DNA from 2 places in the Holdemanella hominis genome. Region 1 is predicted to be linked to the other one. Evidence: riboswitches for the same ligand, from Rfam matches in the RefSeq annotation. Region 1 holds a riboswitch; the other holds the start of a gene.

The links. A riboswitch is a leader RNA that binds a small molecule or an ion and turns the genes downstream of it on or off. The one in region 1 is predicted to bind thiamine pyrophosphate.
Region 2: another riboswitch for thiamine pyrophosphate. It lies ahead of thiC (phosphomethylpyrimidine synthase ThiC); the one in region 1 lies ahead of thiW (energy coupling factor transporter S component ThiW).

The regions. Positions count from the first base shown of each region.
Region 1 covers NZ_JACRWH010000037.1:2,555-19,434, forward strand. Annotated here, with positions in the region: gene H8911_RS08470 (hypothetical protein) at 1-109, shown strand, start outside; gene H8911_RS08475 (hypothetical protein) at 153-476, shown strand; gene H8911_RS08480 (hypothetical protein) at 558-731, shown strand; gene H8911_RS08485 (hypothetical protein) at 770-1,138, shown strand; gene H8911_RS08490 (hypothetical protein) at 1,148-1,594, shown strand; gene H8911_RS12740 (YrvL family regulatory protein) at 1,778-2,041, shown strand; gene H8911_RS08500 (hypothetical protein) at 2,062-2,493, shown strand; gene H8911_RS08505 (DUF4299 family protein) at 2,699-3,532, shown strand; gene H8911_RS08510 (suppressor of fused domain protein) at 3,564-4,235, shown strand; gene H8911_RS08515 (hypothetical protein) at 4,348-4,509, shown strand; gene H8911_RS08520 (SMI1/KNR4 family protein) at 4,565-5,038, shown strand; gene H8911_RS08525 (DUF1287 domain-containing protein) at 5,068-5,718, shown strand; gene H8911_RS08530 (hypothetical protein) at 5,741-5,914, shown strand; gene H8911_RS08535 (hypothetical protein) at 5,944-7,152, shown strand; gene H8911_RS08540 (GNAT family N-acetyltransferase) at 7,272-7,778, shown strand; gene H8911_RS08545 (hypothetical protein) at 7,814-8,020, shown strand; gene H8911_RS08550 (hypothetical protein) at 8,061-8,276, shown strand; gene H8911_RS08555 (DUF3592 domain-containing protein) at 8,508-9,089, shown strand; gene H8911_RS08560 (helix-turn-helix domain-containing protein) at 9,327-9,686, shown strand; gene H8911_RS08565 (hypothetical protein) at 9,704-9,895, shown strand; gene H8911_RS08570 (GntR family transcriptional regulator) at 10,036-10,410, shown strand; gene H8911_RS08575 (ABC transporter ATP-binding protein) at 10,413-11,279, shown strand; gene H8911_RS08580 (ABC-2 transporter permease) at 11,273-11,923, shown strand; gene H8911_RS08585 (hypothetical protein) at 12,472-12,633, opposite strand; gene H8911_RS08590 (hypothetical protein) at 12,630-12,782, opposite strand; gene H8911_RS08595 (hypothetical protein) at 12,837-13,166, opposite strand; gene H8911_RS12745 (hypothetical protein) at 13,305-13,430, opposite strand; gene H8911_RS08600 (GNAT family N-acetyltransferase) at 13,726-14,475, shown strand; TPP riboswitch at 14,777-14,873, shown strand; gene thiW (energy coupling factor transporter S component ThiW) at 15,059-15,592, shown strand; gene thiM (hydroxyethylthiazole kinase) at 15,573-16,343, shown strand; gene thiE (thiamine phosphate synthase) at 16,340-16,880, shown strand, end outside.
Region 2 covers NZ_JACRWH010000074.1:769-7,641, forward strand. Annotated here, with positions in the region: gene H8911_RS11295 (DUF3137 domain-containing protein) at 1-32, opposite strand, end outside; gene H8911_RS11300 (hypothetical protein) at 105-437, opposite strand; gene H8911_RS11305 (Crp/Fnr family transcriptional regulator) at 566-1,216, opposite strand; gene thiC (phosphomethylpyrimidine synthase ThiC) at 1,407-2,747, opposite strand; TPP riboswitch at 2,849-2,954, opposite strand; gene nhaC (Na+/H+ antiporter NhaC) at 3,003-4,400, opposite strand; gene H8911_RS11320 (alpha/beta hydrolase) at 4,423-5,199, opposite strand; gene H8911_RS12570 (GGDEF domain-containing protein) at 5,403-5,783, opposite strand; gene H8911_RS12575 (hypothetical protein) at 6,110-6,586, opposite strand.

The DNA of each region.
Region 1 (16,880 bases):
TATATTATATGCTCTTATTCTTTTGATTTCGATGATATGGCTTCGGCAAGCTGATGGAATTTTAATTCGTATAGGAATAGTAAAGATGAAGAATATTATTGTAAAGTAGTTTTTAATCTTAGGAATACCTTTGTAGGAGTGAAGTGATTGATATGTTTATTGTTTTTGGTGTCATAGTATTTATTTGTGCTCTGTGGATACTTTATATGAAATACCGTGTTGTTTTTGGAGGGGATAAATGTAAAGGGACAATTGTAGGTGTTGCTAGTCAGAATGGTGGTTATGTTGTCGGTGGAGTGCAAGTCAGAAAAAAATCATATATTGTAAAAATCAATAAGCATAAATATTATACGACACATGGTTGTATCTTTGAAAATATAGGGAAAAAGAAAATAGGGAAAGAAATTACAGTTTATAAAAATGAAAAGTATGATCATGAAGTTTTTAAAACAAATGATTATCGCATAGAATTCTAAGTTTAGTTTTATTGGTTTTTAGCATATTTTTAATTTCAAATGGCTTATAAGCATGAATTATATAAAGTAGAAGGTGGATCTATGAGTAATGAAAATATAAGGATTACTTCAATGAAGGACGTCTACGAATTGTTACTTGAACAAGGATATAACGTAACAATTAACCATGATTGTTCATTTATATCTGTTGATGAAGAAGACTTTACTGTATGTGTAGATCAATATATTTCAAAGAAAATATTTAATTTGCTGTGACCAGATGATCTTTTCTAAAACTTTTTGGAGGACGATTTATGAAAAAAGAATTAAGACACATAATAACGATTATCGTTGCGGCAGTAATCGGTGGCATTGTAGGTTATATCTTAGGGAAAATTCAAATTCATCAATTACAAGATCCAAGTTTTATCCAACAGCTTATGAGCCATAATATGATGATTCATGAGCCTATTGGAACTTTTAATAGTATGATGTTAGGTATTTGTATTTTTGCAGGTGTAGCTACTGGACTTATAATCTATAATCATTTTGCTTGTAAATTGACTTTATTAATGAGAGTGATTATAGGTATTTTGATATTCCCATTCTATTCAATATTTGGAATGGTAGGTGTTATACCTTATTTTATATATAATATTGTACTTTTGTTTAAAAATAAGTAGGTGATGATTGTGAAATTAAGACGTTTGGTAGTACTGTTTTTCCTTTTAATATCAATGAGTATTAGTGGTTGTGCATCAAAGGATGTAGTAAATGAAAATAAGAATAATTTAATTTTTCAAGAATCAATATCTCCGAATGAACAATATGTGGATAATCAAGAAGATGTGGTTCACTATACTGTTGAAGTATATCAGGAAAACGATGATACACTTTCTATTCATGCAAAGTCAAACAGTAAGTTATTTGAACCTTTGGATTATGAGTTTTATATCGATAAATCATTTTCAAAAGACGATATTACTGTTGAATGGACAACGCTTATGGGAAGTGCTGAAGCAACAAAAGAAAATCAATTATGTGTCGCCATGGTAAAGGTTAAAGGGACTAATGAAGCAATAAAGATTAATTTCATTAATAGAGGTATTGAACTTATCGAAGATGCCTTAGCTAAATAAGTTTGTTTAAAAGAGTTTAAAAAGGAGTTATTTATTGTGGATTTTTTTAAGAATAATAAAGAAAAATTAATCACTTTTATAGTTTGTGGAACTATTTTTGTTGCTGTCTTATCAGTTATTGCACTATTAAGTGGAGTGATAATGCGTTTATTTGGTTTTCGATATCAATCCATATGAAGTATTATCTTATTTTTCATCATCGCAACAGTTGTATCCTATCCGATTAATTTAATTGCAGGCGGACTTCCTAAGGCTCTTTATAAATTGAAAAGAATTAGTAAAAATATTGCAATTATTTTATATTTAGCATTAGATACGATTGCGACATGTTTTGGATTAATGATTGTGGACTATTGTATGTCTACTATTTTTGCAAGTGATCTATCAAAACTAGTCATTTCTTTTATATTAGCTTTGCCTGGGATTGAAGATTTCAAAAAAATATAAATGTTTACGGAGGACAGGATATGGAAGAAAAAGAAAAGATTAGTGAAATTGTTGCAACATACCCATCTGTATTTGTGGGTACAGCAATTGGTGGCACAATATTTGAATTTATCTGCATGATTGTTTGTATAGTTGCAGCACCACCTGAACAAAAGCTACTTTTGATTGCTTTATTGTGTATAATAACAACAATTTTAGTGTTTATAAGCATTGCTTTTAAACGATATAAAGTGATTGTGAACAGTGAAGGCATTACAGAGATTCCATTATTAGGGAAAAGAAAAATCATTCATTTTAATGAAATTAGAAGTATTCAAATCAAAGGATCAAAAGCAATCTTAATTTTAGGCAACGGTGTAAAGATTTGTATTGATCCTTCAGCAGTAGGGCATAAAGAAATATTCAATGTTTTTTATGAAAATGGATTAATAAAATCTTCATTCTCCAAATAAGTTATAAATTTGAGTTTTAATCTTCTGTAGTATTATCCAATCATCCTATTTCCCGTTTTTAAAAGATGTATTGAATAGAATAATATATGTTTTAGTCGGGATTTATCTCTTTTATCAATCTATTCGATTAATGAAGACAAAAAATGAAGTTAGAAAATAATTGGTTTTCAAAAGAAATGAAATTTTAAGTTAAGGAGGCGTAATTATGTCAGTAACTGCAAGAATTAAACAAAAATCATTATTTAAGAAAAAAATGAATCTAGAAGATATTATTAAATTTACAGGATTATCTTATGGTGTTTGTGATGAAAATTATCGTCTCAATAAAGATGAGATAGGTGAACATACTTTAATTTATGATGAAACAAAACTAGCTAGGGGATTTGAGTTATGGCTTGAGGGTAGTGATGTTTTACTTTCTTTAAGTTTACCAACTGCACCATCAGAAATTAGACTATTCTATAGCTTAGTAGAGAAAATTTGCAACGAGTTCAATACCAAAAAATATTTAAGAGAAGATGAAGAAGCTTATTTATATGAAGACGAAGAATTTATTAAATGGGATGAAGAAGCAAGTATTGTTGCACTAGAAGATATGACAAGTAAAACAGAAGATGAATATCGCTGTTTTGAAATATTTGGTATTTATAATCCAATCTCTATTGGACAAAGAGAATTACAAAGAATTGATTGCAACTTAAATAATCTTGAAGAATATCTAAATGAAATCCAATCTCTAGATGTTTATTATGCAACACCAAGCGTATATAGGAAGAAAGATACGAATGAATTATTTGGGATTTATTCGATTGTTGCTGATATTCCTTGTGTTGTTCCTAATAAACCTTATATCATTCTTGATCAAATCAAAGGAATTAATTATTGGTATGTCATGATTAGAAAAGGAATGACAGTTACATACGACGATTTTATCAATCATATCTCTTCAAAAGAATATTATGATGCAAATCATGTTATTGCCTTATTAAATGATGATGAAATTGATGCTTTGATTGAACAATATAGTGTCGAAATTTAGATTAAATGGTAAGGATAAGGAGGCACTCTATATGGGATTGTTTGATAAATTTAAGAAGAAAAATGAATTATTAGATAATGAGCAAAATGAAGAAATTGAAGCACCAGGATGGGATGCAATAGATAAGTTATGTGATAAAGTTTATCCTAACCAAAAGAATCCTAAGCATTATGGAGCGATGATAAAATGGAGATTGGGTGGTAATGATCCCCTTGATGGTATTAGTGTATATGATGGTGGTGATTATTGGCATTTTATAACTTATGGACTATCTGAACTTTATGAAAAAGAAAGCGAAGATAAAGAGTGGAGTGGTTATGGTATGGAGTTTACTTTGAAGCTCAAAAAGGATCACTACGAAAATGAAGAAGATGAAATACGTTGTATATGCGGTATATTACAATCTATTGCCAGAATTACTTTTATCCAAGGTGAATTATTTAATGCTTACGAATATCTATACACAGGTCAAACAACAGGTATAGATAGTAAAGGGACATCCAATATTACAGGATTTATAACGATACCAGATGATAAATTTGTTGAAATAAATACACCTAATGGAAAGGTAAGATTTGTTGAATTTATTGGAGTGACAGATAATGAATTAAGAGCCATTCAAAACAAGGAATATAGTGTAATAGAATTACTTGAGAAATTAAACACAGATGTTACGAGTTACACTAGATCATCAATAGTATAAGGCTGTAAGGTTAAAAAGGTTGTCACGTTAGTGAACAAGAAAATATTAGTTAATAATCATTTTATGTCATCAAATCATTATTGAAGTGAAAACATTTTAAAGGAGGATAATTATGAAAGAGAGAAGTTACTTAATTAGTGTAGGAATTGTTATTTACATTGTTATGTCGGCAGTTGATAGGTTTATCTACCATATACCTAATGTTATTTATATTCCATTAGCAATTCTTGGTATTACCTTAATTTTAATTGGCTTTTTCAAAGATAAATCTTAACAGCATAATATAAATGGTTAAAGAGATAGGAGTTGGACTAATAAAGGAGATAAATATGGGAATATTTAAAAAGCTAAAAAAGAAGAATCATGAATTAAAATCTTTTAAAAAAATAAGTAAGGTAGATATTATTCATATTGAAAAATTATTTAATATTAGTCTGCCTAGTGACTATGTTACATTTCTATTAAAATACAATGGTGTAGTTAGTAATGACGCATTTAATGAAATCTATTTTAAGGATATAAATAAAAATGTTAATGTCGATGTTGTTTATGGAATAGATACAGGGAATGATGCTTCAAATATAGAATACTGGACGAATGCTTATATTGATGATTTATTTGAAAGTACTGTTATTATTGGGGATAGTATCCAACATGGCTTCTTTGTTTTAGTTTGTGATGGGTCAAATGACGGAGTTTATTATTATGATGATTCTTATAGTCTAAGTTCATCAGATGATGAGAACAATGTTTATTTTATCGCTAATACTTTTGATGAGTTTTTTACATTATTATATAACTAATCATTGATTTAAAGGTGGTGTTATTATCCGTGAAAAATAAGTATAAAGTAAGTTTAATTTTTATATCAGCTATTGTTCTGTTGTTTGTGGTTTATGTGTTATATTTTTTCAATTACATCCCACATCAAAAATATTCAAATAGCGATTTTAATATCACAACCTATAAGAGTTTACATGATGAAGATGATGACATCGATGATCAAACAGATATTTTGAATAATGTAAAAGCGTATGTTAGTAGCAAGCCTAAATATAAAAGTAAATATTACGGAACAGGTTATCCCAATGATCATTTTGGAGTGTGTAGTGATGTAGTAGCTTTAGGACTAAAAGATGCTGGCTATGATTTAATGGAGTTGGTTAATCAACATGTCCAAAATCATAAAGAAGATTATGATATAGATATTATTGACAAAAATATTGATTTTAGAAGGGTGCAAAATTTGAATATTTATTTTAAATATAACGCACAATCATTAACAACCGATATTCACCGAATTGAAGAATGGCGAGGCGGAGATATTGTCATATTTGAAAATCATATTGGTATCGTATCGGATTATCGGAATAAAGATGGTGTAAGTTTTGTTATTCATCATGCTAGTCCATACCAAATATATTATGAAGAAGATATATTGGAGTATCGAAATGATATCGTCGGACATTATAGAATAAATTGATTTAAATTAAGGAGTAATAGCTATGGATATAATTTTAGTTATTTATGCAGTTTTAGTGTTTTTGATTGGACCTATATGGATTATCAAGAGTGTGAAAACTGATAGCCAAAATAGAATAAAAATGGTTATGACAATAATAATTGGTACTCTTTTAGTTGCAAGTGCAATTTATGCATTAATCAGTGTACTAAAATAGAATTAAATATTAAGAAAGTTGGGATGATTATGGAAAAACAGGTAATAGGATGTTCAAAGTTTGTAAAAATATTAGGGATGATAACAACTGTGGTATTTGGACTAATATGTTTAGTAACACTTATATCAGGTTATTATATTGCAGCACTTTGTTTTCTGCCTTTTGTGTTTTTAGGTGGTGCACTTTTACTAGCATGTAAAAAGCAAACGATAGTCATAGATAAAAACACACTTACTTTTAATTATGTACTAAAGCAGTCAGTTGAGGTGCGTTATACAGATATTAGATGTTTATTATTGATACCACTAGCAAATAGAACACAAATGGCATTGATAGATCGAGACTATAATCGCCTTGTAACATTAGATTATGCTTTTGGAAATTTAGAAATTCTTTTTGATGTTTTAGTAGAGCATGAAGTAAATATTGTGGATTTTGAAGAGTTGTTAGAAAAGAAAAAAGATGTATCAAAATATGTTCGTACATTTAATGCCATAGAACGTAATTATTATCATTCGATTGTAGAAGAGACTAAAACGATAGAAAGTATTTCTTCTAATAAATGTGGATTTGATCTTAACAAGTCTAAGAAAATATTGCGTATTCTAGGATTTGTTTTTATAGCACTTGATGTCATTGGTTTTTTCATTGGTGGAAAGATGATGATGGTATTGTACATTCTTGTCATCCTTGGATCATATGCAGTATACCTATGGTATTATCCGTATATTTATATTGAAACTAAGACGAAAAAAGGTGAAGATATCATGCTTCAAATGCCATTTCTAGGTGCTGCAATTGCTTTACTTTTAAATCTAGCTACAACAAATATTTTTGACTATGATTTTATCGATTATTTAAAAATAACATTAATTTTAACAGTTATCTTTTCAATTCCTTTTATCATTAAATCTTTATACACAAAAGTACCACAACGATTTGGTCGTAAATTATCAGTTATTTTTGCAGTTTTGGTGTTCTCATTTACCATTACTTTTCCTGTCAATTTCTTATTAACATTTGGAAAATCAGAGCATGAAACAATTGTTATTACAGATAAGGATGTTGATACAGGCAATAGCTTAACAGATTATCAACTAATTGCTTCTTGGCGTGGTGAAGAAAAAGAGTTTAATGTATCTAAAAGTCAGTATTTAAAAACTAATATTGGTGACAGTCGTCGAGTATGCATTCGTAAGAGCCTTTTAGGCTTAGAATACTATAGTGTTCATGAATAAAATTGAAGTTTACTTAATTTTAATGACATAGAAAAATTAGAATTTAGTGATTTGTTAGATAAATAATAATTTAGAAGTGTAATTATAATGAACAATATCGAATTTTTGGAGATGATAAGATGGAATTTAGACTAGCAAGACTAGAAGATTTGAAACAACTGAAAATAATTTATAAAGAAATCATAAAAAATATGAATAAAAATAACATTCAAATTTGGGACGATATTTATCCTTGCGAATTCTTTGAAGATGACATAAATAACAAGCGTCTTTATGTTATTGCAAATGATGAAGAAATTATGTCTGCTTTTGCTTTATGTGATAACAATGCAGGAGAAGCTTATGTTGAATGGAGTGAAAAATCTGCTAAAGCAATGTATATTGACCGATTGGGTGTTAATGTTGAGTATTCTAAAAAAGGAATTGGTCAGCAAATGCTCAATAAAGCAAAAGAAATTTCTAAATCACTTGGTGCTGAATATTTACGATTATTTGTAGTAGATATAAATAAACCAGCTATTCGATTGTATCAAAAAAATGGTTTCACAAAAGTTGATGGAGTTTATGATGAGGTGTTTGACGATGGATATGTTTTACGTGAAATTGGACATGAAATCAAGTTGTAAAATAAATTGGAATTTTCAGATGAGGTGACGAATAAATGAGCAAAGAACATCATAATGAAAATAAGAATGACGAAGAAGATACTTTTACATTAGCTAAGCTTGTTAGTACTTGGTATGTAGGTGCTGTTGTAGGATTTGCGGTAGGCACTTTAAATGGTAATTCAACAACAGCAATTATAGGTTTGTTTATTGGAGCTACTGTAAGTTGGATATTTAAAAAGTGTTTAATGAGCAAAAAATGAGTTTGTTAGTTAAATTATAATTTGAAAGCTAACTATATGTATGCTTTATTTCGAAAATGTTAAAAGAGAATTAAAAAAGTGGAATTTTAACTATAAAAATAATGTTGTTCCAAGACATAGCACTTATAAAGTAAAGTGGGTTTTACCTGTAGCTCCGGTTACGGTAATAGCCCCTGAAAAAGAAACTTCATATTTATTTGGATTTAATGAGAAAGGTATCTACATTTTTCCTGTTGATGGAATTATACTATTTTAGATTGTTTTTTATTAAAGTGGAAAGGATAAAAAAATTTGAGGTTAAAAAGGGTCTCTTACTTGAAAATAGTATGATTATTGTGACAAATGAAATGAATGTATCCTTGAAAATGAATAAAACAGTTGTTGGTAATTCATGGGTTAAAGAGAATGTAAATTATTTAGAAGAGTTTGATTATTATAAAAGATAATTATAAATAATCAATTATGTTTTAGGAGAGGAATTGAAACTATGACAACCTTAGTTCACATACTAATGATTTTATTTGGTTTTATTACTTTTGTAATTGTAAAAAATAAAAGATATAAAGATGTACCATTTATTAGTTTTATTATGATCTTTTCTTTTGTCGGATTTGGAATAATTTCTGTCTTAACTATCTTTGTTTCATTCGGTAAATTATTACTATTTCCCTTAGCTTGTATTGTCTTTGGTTTAATTTTTATTTTTATGCTTATAAATGATGTGTATGCACTTGTAAGATGTAAAGAAAAAATAAATGGTGTTTACTGTGGATATAATACTTACTATGGAGGTAATGCTGTGTCTACGCAAGCTCCAGTATTTGAGTACACATATCAAGGTCGCATATATAAAGAACAAACAGCTCAAAATATTTCTTATAAACAGTTAATAAAAAAGATGAGAGAAGGAGAAACTTATCCAATTTATGTAGATCCGAAACATCCAGCTGTATTTATTTTTCAAAAAAAGATTAAATTAAGTTTTATTGTTATAGTGTTTTTTGGAATTCTTTTTTTATCTGGTGGTATAGTTACGCTTTTTGAAGCATTACCGTATCTTTTTAGATGATGAAATCCGAAATTATTTATATCAGCTATAAGATAAACGCTTTGTTTACGTTATATGGAATTAATGAACAGGACTTTTTATTTTCTGCTAATTTTTTGTTAAATAGACTAACGACCACACCCAAACTTGTAAAAGATGACGATTTTTTTGGTGAAATGAGCTTGAATTAAAATTGTTAAAAGACTTTGACAATATTCCAAAGGCCTTTGGTAGAATTTTGAGGGCTAGATTAATATAATGAATGATGATGAAAGAAGTGAGAAAATGGATTTAGGGAAGAATATCTTAACATTTAGAAAAAGTTTAAGATTATCACAAGAAAAACTAGGGGATGAGATTGGTGTAACACGACAAACGATTTCTAACTGGGAATGTAATTTAACAACACCGGATGCTTATCAATTGATTGCTTTAGCTAATGCACTGCATGTAAGCCTGGATTCACTTGTAGGTCATTCACAAGAGTCTTTTCTTGTTGAAAAGGTAACGAACGTTGAAGAAGAAATTATGAAGGCGAATCGTTTGTTGAAGATTTCTATTTATATCTTAGTATTTGTGGTTGTTCTTCTTATCTTTGTTTTCATTTCATCCAATTAATGTAAATGGAGGTACATATGAATAAGCAAAGCTTATTAACAGATTTAAAATGGGTTATAGTTTTATTTTTCTCTATTGCAATCGGTAATATTTTTATGCACTTTTTTGAGCAAACTTCGATGAATGTATGGATTGCTAGAGGGATTGGCTGTACGGTGTGTGTATTGATTAATTGCTTGATACATAAATATGTTTTAAAATCTATTTAATGTAAAGAAGATTCAGTTTATATTACCCTGAATCTTTTTTTTATTCTTAACTGTATATAATATATATTGACAGTATTGATAAGTGGGTATATACTGTATATGTAAAATATATACAGTATATAAAATTACGAGGTGAAACTATGGAAATTATATTAAGTAGTTCTAGTTCAAGACCGATTTATGAACAAATTGTTGTTCAAATCAAGGAAATGATTATGAATGGAGAACTTAAGGTTAATGATTCACTGCCTTCTATGCGAAAGTTGGCTAAGGATTTACACGTTAGTATTATTACAACACAAAGAGCTTATGATGAATTATCAAAAGATGGATTCATTCATGTGATTCCTGCGAAAGGTGCTTTTGTTTCTGAACAAAACAAGGATTTTATTCGTGAAGAAAATCTTCGAAGAGTCGAAAAACAATTGCAAGATGCTTGTCTGATAGCTAAACAAAGTGGGATAACAGAAAATGAATTAGAAAAACTACTTCATTTAATATACGAGGAGAATTGATTATGGAAAATGTAATTGAAATTAAAAATTTAAATAAAAAGTATGAAGACTTCTCTTTAAACGGTATTACTTTGGATATCCCCAAAGGAAGCATTGTAGGGCTAATTGGTGAAAATGGTGCGGGAAAATCTACATTGATTAGTTCGATACTTGGAATTATTAAATCTTCATATGATGATTTAAAAATATTTGGTTTAGACTTTAAAACTGATGAAATTAATATAAAAAAAGACATTGCTGTTATATTTGATCAAACACACTATAATGAGGAGTTTACTCCTAATTTTATAGGAAAAATTTTAAGTCGTGTTTATTCGAATTGGGATCAAAAAACTTATTTAAAATATCTAACTCGATTTAAATTACCAATGAAAAAGAAGATTAAAAAGTTTTCTCGCGGAATGAAAATGAAATTAGAATTTGCGATTGCTTTTAGTCATAATGCGAAGCTATTGATATTAGATGAAGCAACAAGTGGACTAGACCCAATTGTTCGTGATGAAATATTGTCTATCATACGTGAGTATACAGAAGATGAAGATCATACAGTATTAATGTCTTCACATATTACTAGTGATTTAGACAAAATATCAGATTACATTGCTTATATTCATGAAGGTAAATTATTATTTATGAAACCATATGATGAATTAAGAGAAGAATATGGAATTATTCATGCTGGAAAAGAGTTGTTAGATTCATTAAATAAAGATGATATTGTTGGCTATGTGAAAGAAGCATATAATTACACTATTCTAGTAAAAAATCGTTCATTGATACAGAGTGTTTTTAAAGATTTAGAAATGACGCGACCAACAGTTGAAGAAATCATGTTGTTTCATGTGAAAGGAGGCTGTGAAAGATGGTAGGTTTAATGTTAAAAGATTTTTACGAATCGTTTTGTATTAAAAAGAATTTAATAGGTTTTATTTGTAGTATTTTATTGTATGGTATGGTCTTCTTTTTAATGCCAAGTGAGTATATTGTAATCCTTTTAGTTGTATTAACGATACCAATGACAAGTGTATCGCCATTACAATACTCGATTGAGCAAGATGAACTCTCTAAATTTGATCAAATGTTATTAACTTATCCTATTTCTAAAAAAACAATTGTGATGACCAAAATATTAGAAACATATATCTTTTCATTTGCATCTTTCTTATTGCTTTCTTTACCTGTTGTATTGTTAGCTATCTACGGGTATCATATTATCAGTTTACAAGAAGGATTGTTAGTTTTATCGATAAGTGTGATTTTTACATTGATTATGTTACCTATAAATAATGCAGGATTTTTGACTTTTGGAAATAAAAAAGGAACCATTTTATATGTGGTAACACTAGTAGCTTTTGTGATAGGTTTTATTACTTTAAATTTTTTTGTGGGCGTAGAACAGTTATTATTAATACCTTTAAATAGATGGTTATTATATGGCAGTGTCTTGGCAATTATAATTAATATTCTTGGATATTTTGCTTGTTTAAAAATATATGAGATTAGACATTCGTAGGAGGTTTCAGTAATTAAGGAATGAATTATTGGTTCATTCCTTTTTTACACTTTCGAAAGTGAGAATAATTTAAAGTTTCGAAAGTAATACAGACATTTATATATGACGCTATTTTGTTTGAATAAAATAATTTTTAGTATGTGATACGTTATACTTTTGTATAAAGTGCATATGACGGAAAAATGGTGCGTGTTTAGCACACCATCGGTGTATCTGTAGCGGTCAATCGGTGTGTCAAAATTTTTGATTTCTTAGTGATTCACCTTTGAATTCTAAACGATATGCTTTACATAGAACTCGATCTAAACACGCGTCAGCGTATGTACAATCCTTAAATAAATCGTACCATTATTTTACTGGGATTTGAGAAACTATCACTGTCGACTTTCTGCTTTTGAGTATTCCACTATCTGAAGCCATGCAATACACTACAGAAGTCCATCTTTTTTTAATCTTAATACGTAATACAAGTCCACTAAAAAACACGGTAAAATTAAATTAACCGTGTGATGCTTACGCACTCTTGTTGGAATAATAGTTGTATCATATTAGTCTGCCATTTCCTGATATGATTTGTTTAATATTGAATCCTCATATTTCTTGTTTTGGATAATTCCTACTTTTAGATTGTCTGGAATCAGAATCCTTGTAACTCCGCCAGAATAACGATAAGCTTGGATATGGCAATCGACCCAATCATTGATTTTCATGCTTGAACATAACTGTACATACTAAATGGTAATGTTGCCTCGAATAAATATGCAGGGATTGCTTCTCCTGTGTAACGATCATATACATACATATGGGTGCCATTCCAATCAACCATCATTTTATCACCCGGTTTATGATTGATATGCATCGTAAGATTATGCTTTTTAACGTAATCACGATAGTGTTCGTAAAAGAGGCTATATTAGTAAAAAGGACTCTTGATTGACCGACAATCATCAACATATGCTTCCCATAGCAGTTTGATTGTGGTTCCTGGCTTTAACAGTTCCTTATGAATGTAATCAAAATCAGGTTGCTTAATGGATAAATTGATTTTCATCTCCTGTTCAAATAATAAATTTTGGACATCTGATTCACTGAGATCTTTAACAGATGACCAACACACTTTTTTGTCATCAGCTACATTAAAAATTTTTCTTATTGTATCTCTTGAAATTTTAAGAGATACAGAAATCTGTCGTTGAGTATAGTTTTGTGATCTCATTTCCAAAACTCTTTTAACATCCCGCATAAAAAAACACCTCCTAATCGCAAGACTAGATAAGTATACTTACTTACCTGTTTTTATCTTACAACAGGAGGATGATAGTTTATATCTACAATATAGGTGTGGACTTATACAACGGATTCAATTGCCTTCGTCGCCGTATCAACTGGACTTATTATACCATTCAGCTGTGACCAACTTTTCAAAACAATCCTGAAAAGATTCTAAATCGCTGTTTGGATTTTCAAGTTGAAGACGAAGTTCTTCTGCCATATCTGAAAATTTCATGATTTTTTTACTTCTGTAGTTCCTATTGACGACAATACATTTGAATGGTACCTTAATCTTAGCGGCGAGAGTTAAGTAAAAGCAAGAATGAATTTCAGTGGTACTAAAAACAAAAACACCATGAAATTAGAGGAAATTGAAGATATTTCCTCATTACATATAACGGATGAAAAAAGACAGTCCAGAATATTTTCTTTACTTCATAGGCTGCTATTAAATTCGAAAAATAAAACACGTAGGAGTTGATTGATTTCAACTCCTTTTTCCTTCATAATACTTTTATTGAGGTTAATGTATGGATTATGTATATGTGACAAAAGAAAATATTGAACAAGAACACATTTGTTGTGCCATTAGTAGTAATTCAGATGTCCAAGTAAGATCAAAGAAAGATTGGTTGTCTGATCGCTTTGAAGAAGGACTTGTCTTTATTAAATCATCTGTAAGAGGGAAATGTTTTATTGAGTATATTCCTGCAAAGAATGCGTGGATTGGTGTGGACGCAGAAAATTATATGTATATTGATTGTCTATGGGTTTGTGGATCTTTAAAGGGTCATGGCTATTCGAGTGAGTTATTAAATATGTGTATTGAAGACAGTAAGAAGAAGGGAATGGATGGAATTTGTATCTTATCTACAAAAAAGAAGACGCCGTATCTTGCAGATCCTAAATTTTTAACATACAAAGGTTTTAAAATCTCTGATGAAGCGAGTAATGGTATTCAATTGTGGTACTTGAATTTTAATGATTCAAAAGTTCCTCAATTTAAATCTTGTGCAAAAGAATGTCATATCGAAGAGTCTGGCTTTGTCTTATATTATACTAGTCAATGTCCTTTTAATGCGAAGTATGTTCCGATTATAGAGAATGTTTCAAAAGAACAAAATATAGAATTTAAAGCGATTCATATAGATACAAAAGAAAAGGCGCAGAATGCGTCAACTCCTATCACTACCTATGCCTTATTCTACAATGGTGATTATATAACGAATGATGTAATGAATGAGAAGAAGTTTTTAAAACTTGTTGAAAAGCTAAAATAGGCACTAATTATCTTGAGACATGATGGTTTTAAATAATAAATATACCAAGTAAATTGTGTTTAGTGCAAATGGAACAATGAGATTGGTAGTAATCAAGCTTTCAAAGAAAAGAATGCGCGAAAGTGAATTATCATATCCACTCACAATCACATATGGAGACATTGCCATAGTTAAAAAGATCAAAAAATAGATTGCTAAAATGACTAGAAATGATTCTTGTCTTGTTTCATTCGTAAATTCCTTCTTGATCTCATATTTGGCTTGCACTTTAAATTGTTTTGTACTAAAATTCTAAATGTAGTAGATAAATCTGGGGAGCTATTGCTGAGAGGAAGTTCGACTTCGACCCATTAAACCTGACGGATAATGCCGGCGTAGGAAGTATAGATGTTTTTTGACCTGTCTTTTTACGTTGCAGGTCTTTTTATTTTATTGCCTTACTGTAGGGGAGCGCCTAGAGTATAGAAAACAAGCGAGGGAGCCTGAATTGACAGGATGAGAGAGGACTGTTTGTCTAATACCGAAACCACAGATGGTTTTTTGCGTGTTTTCTAGGCCATCTGTATCTGTAGGAGGTAGTATTATGAATAAACACAATTACTTATTAAGCTTAGTCTTTTTTTCAATGATGGTAGCTGTTGGAGTAGTCATTTCTCCAATCTTACGTGTAGAAGGAATGTGTCCTATGGCACATCTTATTAATATCACTATGGCTGTATTTATGGGGCCTTGGTATTCATTTCTTTGTGCTTTAGCTATTGGTTTAATTCGTATGGTTGTAATGGGAATTCCACCATTAGCTTTAACGGGCGCTATTTTTGGAGCTACGCTATCAGGCATCTTATATCGTGTTAGTAAAGGAAAGATTTGGGCTGCCGTACTTGGTGAAATCATTGGTACAGGTTTAATTGGTTCTGTTCTTTCATATCCAGTGATGACATATTTATGGGGAAGAACTGGACTTACATGGATGTTCTATGTACCTAGCTTTTTAATGGGTACAATCATCGGTGGAAGTATTGCGTATGTTTTATTGAAGTCGATGTCTCGTAGTGGAATCCTAGAAAATATTCAAAGAAAGTTAGGAGTGCAAAAATTTGTTGAAACAAACGAATAATTTGATTCACTGTATCACAAATCCGATTTCAATTAATGATTGTGCAAATCTTATATTAGCTTTAGGAGCGAAGCCAATTATGGCTTGTCACCCCGATGAAGTTGATGATATCACTTGCCATTCTGCGGCTTTGGCATTAAATTTAGGTAACTTTGATGATGTTAGAGCTAAATCTATGATGATTAGTGCAAAATGTGCCAAAGAAAAAGGAATACCATTCATTTTAGATTTGGTTGGAGTGGCTTGTTCAACACTTCGATTAAATTATGCCAAAGAACTTGTTTCTTTATATTGTCCAACCGTCATTAAAGGGAACATCAGTGAATGTAAAGCTTTTTATGGGATGACAAGTCATGCGCACGGTGTAGATGCGGATGTTCTCGATGAAGAGAATATCTATGAAAGTGCAAAATGGCTAAAGGACATGGCTTTACATCTTGGTTGTGTAGTTGTTTGTAGCGGCAAGATCGATGTCATTACAGATGGTAAAGTCGTGAATTTAATTTCAAATGGTTGTGAAATGCTTTCAAGAATCACAGGCACTGGATGTATGTTAAATGTGGCAATCGCTACATTTTTAGCTAGTTATTCTCCATTATTGGCTTGTATTAAGGCAACTTGTTATTATGAAGTTGCTGCAGAAAAGACGAAAAGTGAAGGACCTGGAACTTTTCATATGCATTTTATGGATGAGATTTATAAACTTACCAGTTTTGATGAATCTTTGTTTAAAATTGAGGTGTTAGGATGAAAAAAGTAGATTATACATTATATTTTATTACTAATTCAGATGGTTATGATGAAGAAACTTTTTTAAATAAAGTTAAAGGGGCATGTCTAGGTGGAGCAACCATTATACAGCTTCGTGAAAAAAATAAGTCGACTTTAGAGTACTATGAACTCGCTTTAAAAGTAAAAGAGATTACTGATTTTTATCATATTCCATTAATTATTGATGATCGAATCGATGTCGCAATGGCTGTAGGATGTGGTGTTCATTTAGGAAATGAAGATATGCCAATTTCTGTAGCTCGTAAAATAATGGGAAAAGATTGTATTATTGGGGCTACCGCAAAGACTGTTGAAGTTGCAAAAAAAGCAGAGGCTGATGGTGCTGACTATTTGGGTTGTGGTGCCATTTATCCGACAAAGACGCATGTGAAGACGACGATTACGAGTGTGGAAACATTGAATGACATTTGTTCGGCTGTCAAGATTCCGGTCTGTGCGATTGGAGGATTAAATAAAGACAATCTTTCTGTTTTAGAAAAGAGTCCTATTCAAGGTG
Region 2 (6,873 bases), on a different contig from region 1:
CACGTATTAAACTTTTGGTCAAGCTTACACAACAACCGTTCACCCGTATAAACTGTATTTTCATTCTTTTCCTACAAGCCAGTCTCATCACGCAAGACCTCTGTCTAATCTGTGAGTTTAATGGTACAAAACGCTACAGAAAAACCTTTATATTTACCTTGTACATATCTATTGCCGCTACAATAATCATGTTTAGGTAAAAGAATATTCGTATCGCTAACATTAAGCATATGAGTATTTGGATTAAATTGCACATCCTCAAAGAATTCTTTTATAATCTCATCCATACCAGATGCGGTACTCTCCTCCTTATCCTTGATCATCTGTTCTAAGCCAAGAATCACATATCCAATAATAACTAAAACAAGATTACCACCAAACACAATACCCACTAACGCAATCAATAATCCTAGTATAGACAACAATCTGTTACCCATACCATTCATCTCCTTTCACTCCCATATTAACAAGCCCACAAATACATCTCAAACAATGCACTAAATTAGTCAAAATATAGAAAAAGAAGGTCAATGATCACTGGCCTTCTTTCATTAATTAGTTCCTTTTACTGTGCATAGCGCTTTAAATAATCTACATCTAAAATTAAGATTTTATGATACACAATCGTAATAACGTTTTCTTCTCTTAATCCACGCAAGATACGATTGACACTGTTTCTTGTGGATACCCCACAGAAACTGGCAATATCATCGTTCGTGATTTGCAAATCAATAAATATACCTTTTTTAACTTGTCTACCAAATAACGGAATCAAATGATAGATAAATGCACACACAGCTCCATTTTTCCCATTCATTGTCATGAGTTGCTGTCGATAAATAGCTTCGGTCATCTTTTTACGATAATACGACTCTATATATGCATGTAATTCTTCATTTTCTTTCACATATTGTTCAAAGAATTTTCTGTTGATTCGATAGAAAGATGCCGTATCACTTTCGATACGAGCATGAAATGATGTCGTAGTCATTTTATTGATTTCATCTTTCAACAAAGAAATTATATCCAAACCTTTTAAATAAGTGATATTGAATTCACGCCCATCACATAAAACAATACTCACTTTCACAACACCATCTTTTAATACGTAAATATCTTCTTGGTCGTGTCCATCCATCATCAAATATGTATGTTTCTTTTTTATGACTTCAGGAAGATTCTTTTCTTCAAGAAAACTTAAAACTGGCTCACTCATAAATAACCCCTTCTCAATACGTCTAATTATAACATACTCACCAATCTCATTTTTAGTAACATATGTCACGAGAGAATATAACATTTAAACGTTACACACTTAATATATCATACTTTTATAAACAACACACAACATCAATTAATTTCTACAAATAATTGTTAAAAAATATAAACGATGTAAAATACTACAATTATAAAATATCAATATTCTCTCCAGATAGAGCCTTATTCATACTTCTTACAGCACAGAATTTACCACACATACTACAAGTGTCACTATGATCATCTTCTGGCATACGAGATTGACGAATTGCTTTTGCGGTTTCTGGATCTATCGCACACTCAAATTGCGCATCCCAATCTAGCTTCTTTCTTGCGTCAGCCATCTTGTCATCAATATCTCGTGCTCCTTTAACACCTTTGGCAATATCAGCCGCATGTGCTGCAATCTTAGAAGCAATGATTCCTTGTTTTGTATCTTCAACATTTGGTAAAGCCAAGTGTTCTGCCGGTGTTACATAACATAAGAAGGCTGCTCCTGACATAGCTGCAACCGCACCACCAATAGCCGCTGTAATATGATCATAGCCTGGCGCAATATCTGTAACTAATGGGCCTAACACATAAAATGGAGCACCCATACAGATTTGTTGCTGAACCTGCATATTGGCCGCAACCTGATCTAATGGAACATGTCCAGGTCCTTCGACAATAACTTGTACGTTATGTTCCCAAGCACGTTTTGTAAGTTCTCCTAAACGAACCAATTCTTCGATTTGACAGACATCTGTGGCATCTGCTAAACATCCAGGACGACAAGCATCTCCTAAAGAAATCGTCACATCATATTTTTCACAGATATCCAAGATTTCATCATAGTATTCATAGAATGGGTTTTCTTCACCTGTCATTGACATCCACGCAAAGACTAAACTTCCTCCACGAGAAACAATATTCATTTTACGTTTGTGTTTTTTGATTTGATCAATCGTCTTTCTTGTGATTCCACAGTGCAAAGTAACAAAATCCACACCATCTTTGGCATGTAACTCAACTACATCCAAGAAATCCTTTGCGGTTAATGTATTTAAATCTCTTTGGTAGTGAATCACACTATCATATACAGGTACAGTACCAATCATAGCTGGACATTCAGATGTTAATTTTTGACGGAATGGTTGTGTATTTCCATGACTCGATAAATCCATAATTGATTCTGCGCCAAGATTTACGGCTGCCATAACTTTTTCCATTTCGACATCATAATCTTTACAATCTCTAGAAACCCCTAAGTTTACATTGATCTTCGTGCGTAACATACTTCCCACACCTTCAGGATTTAAAGATTTATGGTTTTTATTGGCCGGAATTACAACCTTACCACATGCGACTAACTCTCTTAGTTCTTCTTCAGTCATTTTTTCTTTTTGGGCTACAATCTTCATTTCTGGCGTAATAATCCCCTTACGCGCAGCATCCATCTGAGTGGTATATGTAGCGCCTGTACTTACTGTACCTTCATTTGTGTTCATTTTAAAATCTCCTTTTCCAAATGATTATTTAACGTGACAAAAAGTGGTGCCCCCATTTCGCCACAAAAAAAAGTGAGCAACCAATATAGGTATACTCACACTAAAAAGACAAAGTATTTCCCTACGTTGGCATTATCCAAATCAGGTTATAGGTCGAAAGTCATACTTTCCTCTCAGCCTGTACTACAAGCTCCCTTTTTTCATTTACATTTAAGTTATACACCAATTCTAAAAGATAGTAAAGATATAAGACATTTATTTTCGAACAGGCTTTTCTTCTTTATCCCAAATTCCAATTCCAGTAATGGCACAAATCATTGAGAAAATAGGAACGACAAAGATAAACCATGCGTATGGAATATAAGCTGTTGAGCACCCAAGTACGCCCATGACATAAATTGTCGCAACACCCCAAGGAACGATAGGCGCAGATAATGTCCCAGAATCTTCGAGTGTTCTAGATAATACTTTACGAGAAACATTCATATCTTCATAAGTCGATTCAAACGTTTGTTCAGTTACAATGATAGATACTGTTTGTCCGCCAGCTGTTAAGAAGTTCACAACATAACAATACACCAAAGTGACAAACACTAGTACTGTACGATTCTTTATAAATTTTAAAAGAACATTTTTTGCCAAAACATCCAAAATACCAGTAGACGTTATGACAGCTCCCATTACACTAGCAACCATAAATGTCACTAATAATTCAGACATAGAAAGTACACCACCACGATTCAACATTGGATCAACAATGGATACACCTGTTTCAATGCTGAAACCATTAAAAGCATAGTTCATTAAATCAACAAAGTTTACCCCTTGAAATACCATCGCAAAAGCAGCAGATACAACTACGGCTAAGCCCATTCCTAATAAGGAAGGTAATTTAAATACAGAAATCAAAACAACTAGAATAGCAGGTAAAATCAATAGAACATTGATATTGAAATGTTTAGATAGCGTATCTAAAATCAATTTTTGTTGGGCAAGGTCCATACTTCCACCACTATAATACAAGCCGGCAATTGTAAATAAGATCAAAGCGACTACAGCTGCAGGAAGTGTTGTATACTGCATAGAATGAATGTGAGCATATAAAGGTACTTTACTTACACCACTTGCTAAATTGGTTGTATCTGATAAAGGCGACATCTTATCTCCTAGCCACGCTCCAGAAACAACGGCACCTACAACTAATGGTACGGGAATACTTGTTGTAGCGGCAATTCCCACCATCGCAAGACCCATGGTTGCCACAGAACCAAAGGATGTTCCTGTAAATTCACTCGTTAGGGCACAAAGGACAAAAGCTAGAGGTACTAAGATCTTCGGTGAAATCACTTGCATACCATAATACATCAATGATGGAACGGTTCCACCGGCCATCCAGATTCCCACAAGCATACCGACCATAATGACAATCAAAAATGTCGGCATACACTCAGCCGCTGTTTTAATAATATTCTGTTCCACTTCACTCCATGGAATATTTAAAAATTTTGTGGTAATAACCGCAACGATCACACCCGCAAATACCGATAGTGTTGTATTGCATCCTAAGTTGATCATAATGATCAATACGGCAATAATAGCCAAAAATGAAACCACCGCAAATAGGGTTGTTGGCTGTTTTCTTTCTTTGTTCATATCAAATTTCCTTCTCTTTCATCTATAACAATTCGTCCTTTAGAAAGTCTAGAGCCGCTTTCATTCTTGCTTCTCTAAACGCAAATGATTTAAAACGATGCTCTGCTCCTTTGACAATAATACATTTTGCTCTTTCCTTAAAAATTTCTTTATACTTGTAACTACACTCACACGAAGCTGTAATGTCTTGATCTCCATGAATGGTACAAACATTTTTATCAAACAATGAAGCCTCTTTATAAGGATCGAGTGTACATGCATCTTGGTAAAATTTAAGGCTCAACTTCAATCCTTCCACATCTGCACATCCATCTTTTTCAATGTTTGAAACATCTTGACCACATAAAGTCAAATGTTCCTTCAAGTTATAAACTAAATCTGGTGCAGGGCACCATAACGACAATGCTTGAACTCTTTCTTTACATTGTCCTGCTACCATACTCGCTACGCATCCTCCTAGACTACATCCGTGAAGCGCAATTTTTTTAGAATCGACAAAATCTAAAGATTCGACATAAGTCAACATGGCTTTCGCATCCAGAATCTCACTTGAAATAGTCATATCTTCAAAGCGTCCATCGCTTTCTCCGCTGCCATTCATGTCAAAGCGAACACTCGCAATACCAGCATCACACAATCTTTGAGATAACTCATTATGCACAAAATTTATTTCATTGCGATCATCACAAAATCCATGAAGTAGAATGACCATAGGCACTTTCGAACTTACATTGTCTGGCACATGAAGCATACCTCGTAATGTCAATCCATCCCGCTTAATTTCTACGTACTTCTGCATATATTTCCCTCCGTTTTGGGTATAATACCACAAAAAATATAATTTGTTTATACCTTTTTAACACATGTATACATTTTGAATACATCAATAGCCTCTTTGTTCATCAAGAGACTATTTTTTCTTATATATTGTTGCACGGTATCCTTCCCCTTTTTTACTTTGATACATTACCATATCGGCTCTACAGTATAATTCATCAAAGGTCAATTCTTCTTTTCCATCATAAATGCAAGCCCTAAACTCATTATAATCGGATGATCTTTTATAGATTCAATTTGGATTTGTTTCAAATTCTCAAACAAACGTTTAAAGAAAGCATTGGCACACTTACGTTCCGTAACACCTGGAATAAATAACGCAAACTCATCTCCACCAAGACGCATGGCTACATCTTTATCACGACACGATTTTTGTAGCGTATGCGCAATCGCAACAATGACCTCATCCCCAGCCATGTGTCCATACGTATCATTAATGGACTTAAATTTGTCACAATCCACTAAACATATCATGCCACTGACTTTGTTGTTTAAAACACGCTCAATCATCTTCTCTCTACTACGACGATTTAAAATTCCCGTCATTGTTTCTGTTTGAGCTAAATATAATAATTTGCCTTCTCGCTTCTTTTGATCATCAATACATTCCGCATAATATAGAACATGGAGTAAACTTCCATCCTCATCATAATCAATCGGAATAAAACGGACTCAGCACCAGCCAGAAATCTTACCATAGAAAACACTATCTATGGATTTTTTGCCTTAAAGCCTTGCTTCTAATGTCACAAGATCCATAAATTCAACTTCTCGATCTACATAATCAGCTTGACTGAATTTTCGATGAATCTTACAAATTTGATCCATAAAATTATCTTCTATATCCTAAATTTCATATTTTCCTAAATACGTTAGAATTTGCGCTCCATTTTCACAATATGAAAGCGATTGGTTTTCACATTGATATAATGCATAGAAGTATAGATTTGTCCCAAGGCTGAATAGCCACTTAATTTTGCTTCACGCTTGAACTTATTTTGTGAATTCCGAATCTTTAAAAAAGAGATAACTAACGTTGCGATCATATCTAAGAATGTAGTTAAGCCCAAATGGTCATCAATCGGCGGATTGTCCACGCCAAAGAAACCACTGATTTCATTTTTATAGCGAATTGGACATATCACAAGACGCTTTACATTTTGAATCTTTAACGTATTATATGTATACACATGCTCATTTTTTATCGTTTCAACATCACGAATGATCACATTTTCTTTCTTACCAAAAGCTTTGTACCACCAATCGATGATATCCATATCAACGCCTTGTAGATAATCCATTTCGCTTTCAATGCCATGATGGCACCATTCATATGTATTATCGGTCACATGTTCCTTTTATTATCTTCAAAAATATAAATTCGATCACATCCAATATGTTTTCCAAAAAAACGAATAAACTCATTGATCTGTTCATCCGGTGTATCCAACATAAGCGCAGAACGCAGTGCTTTGATGACCAATTCATATCGTATGATTATCTACATATAGGTGATCTCTTTAAATATGATTCTTGACTCAATTAATGGAACGGATTTAACACCAGTCCAGAAATCTCGTATAGAACTTGTAAATGACCACATCAAACAATTATCATCCAATATCCAAAGACTTGA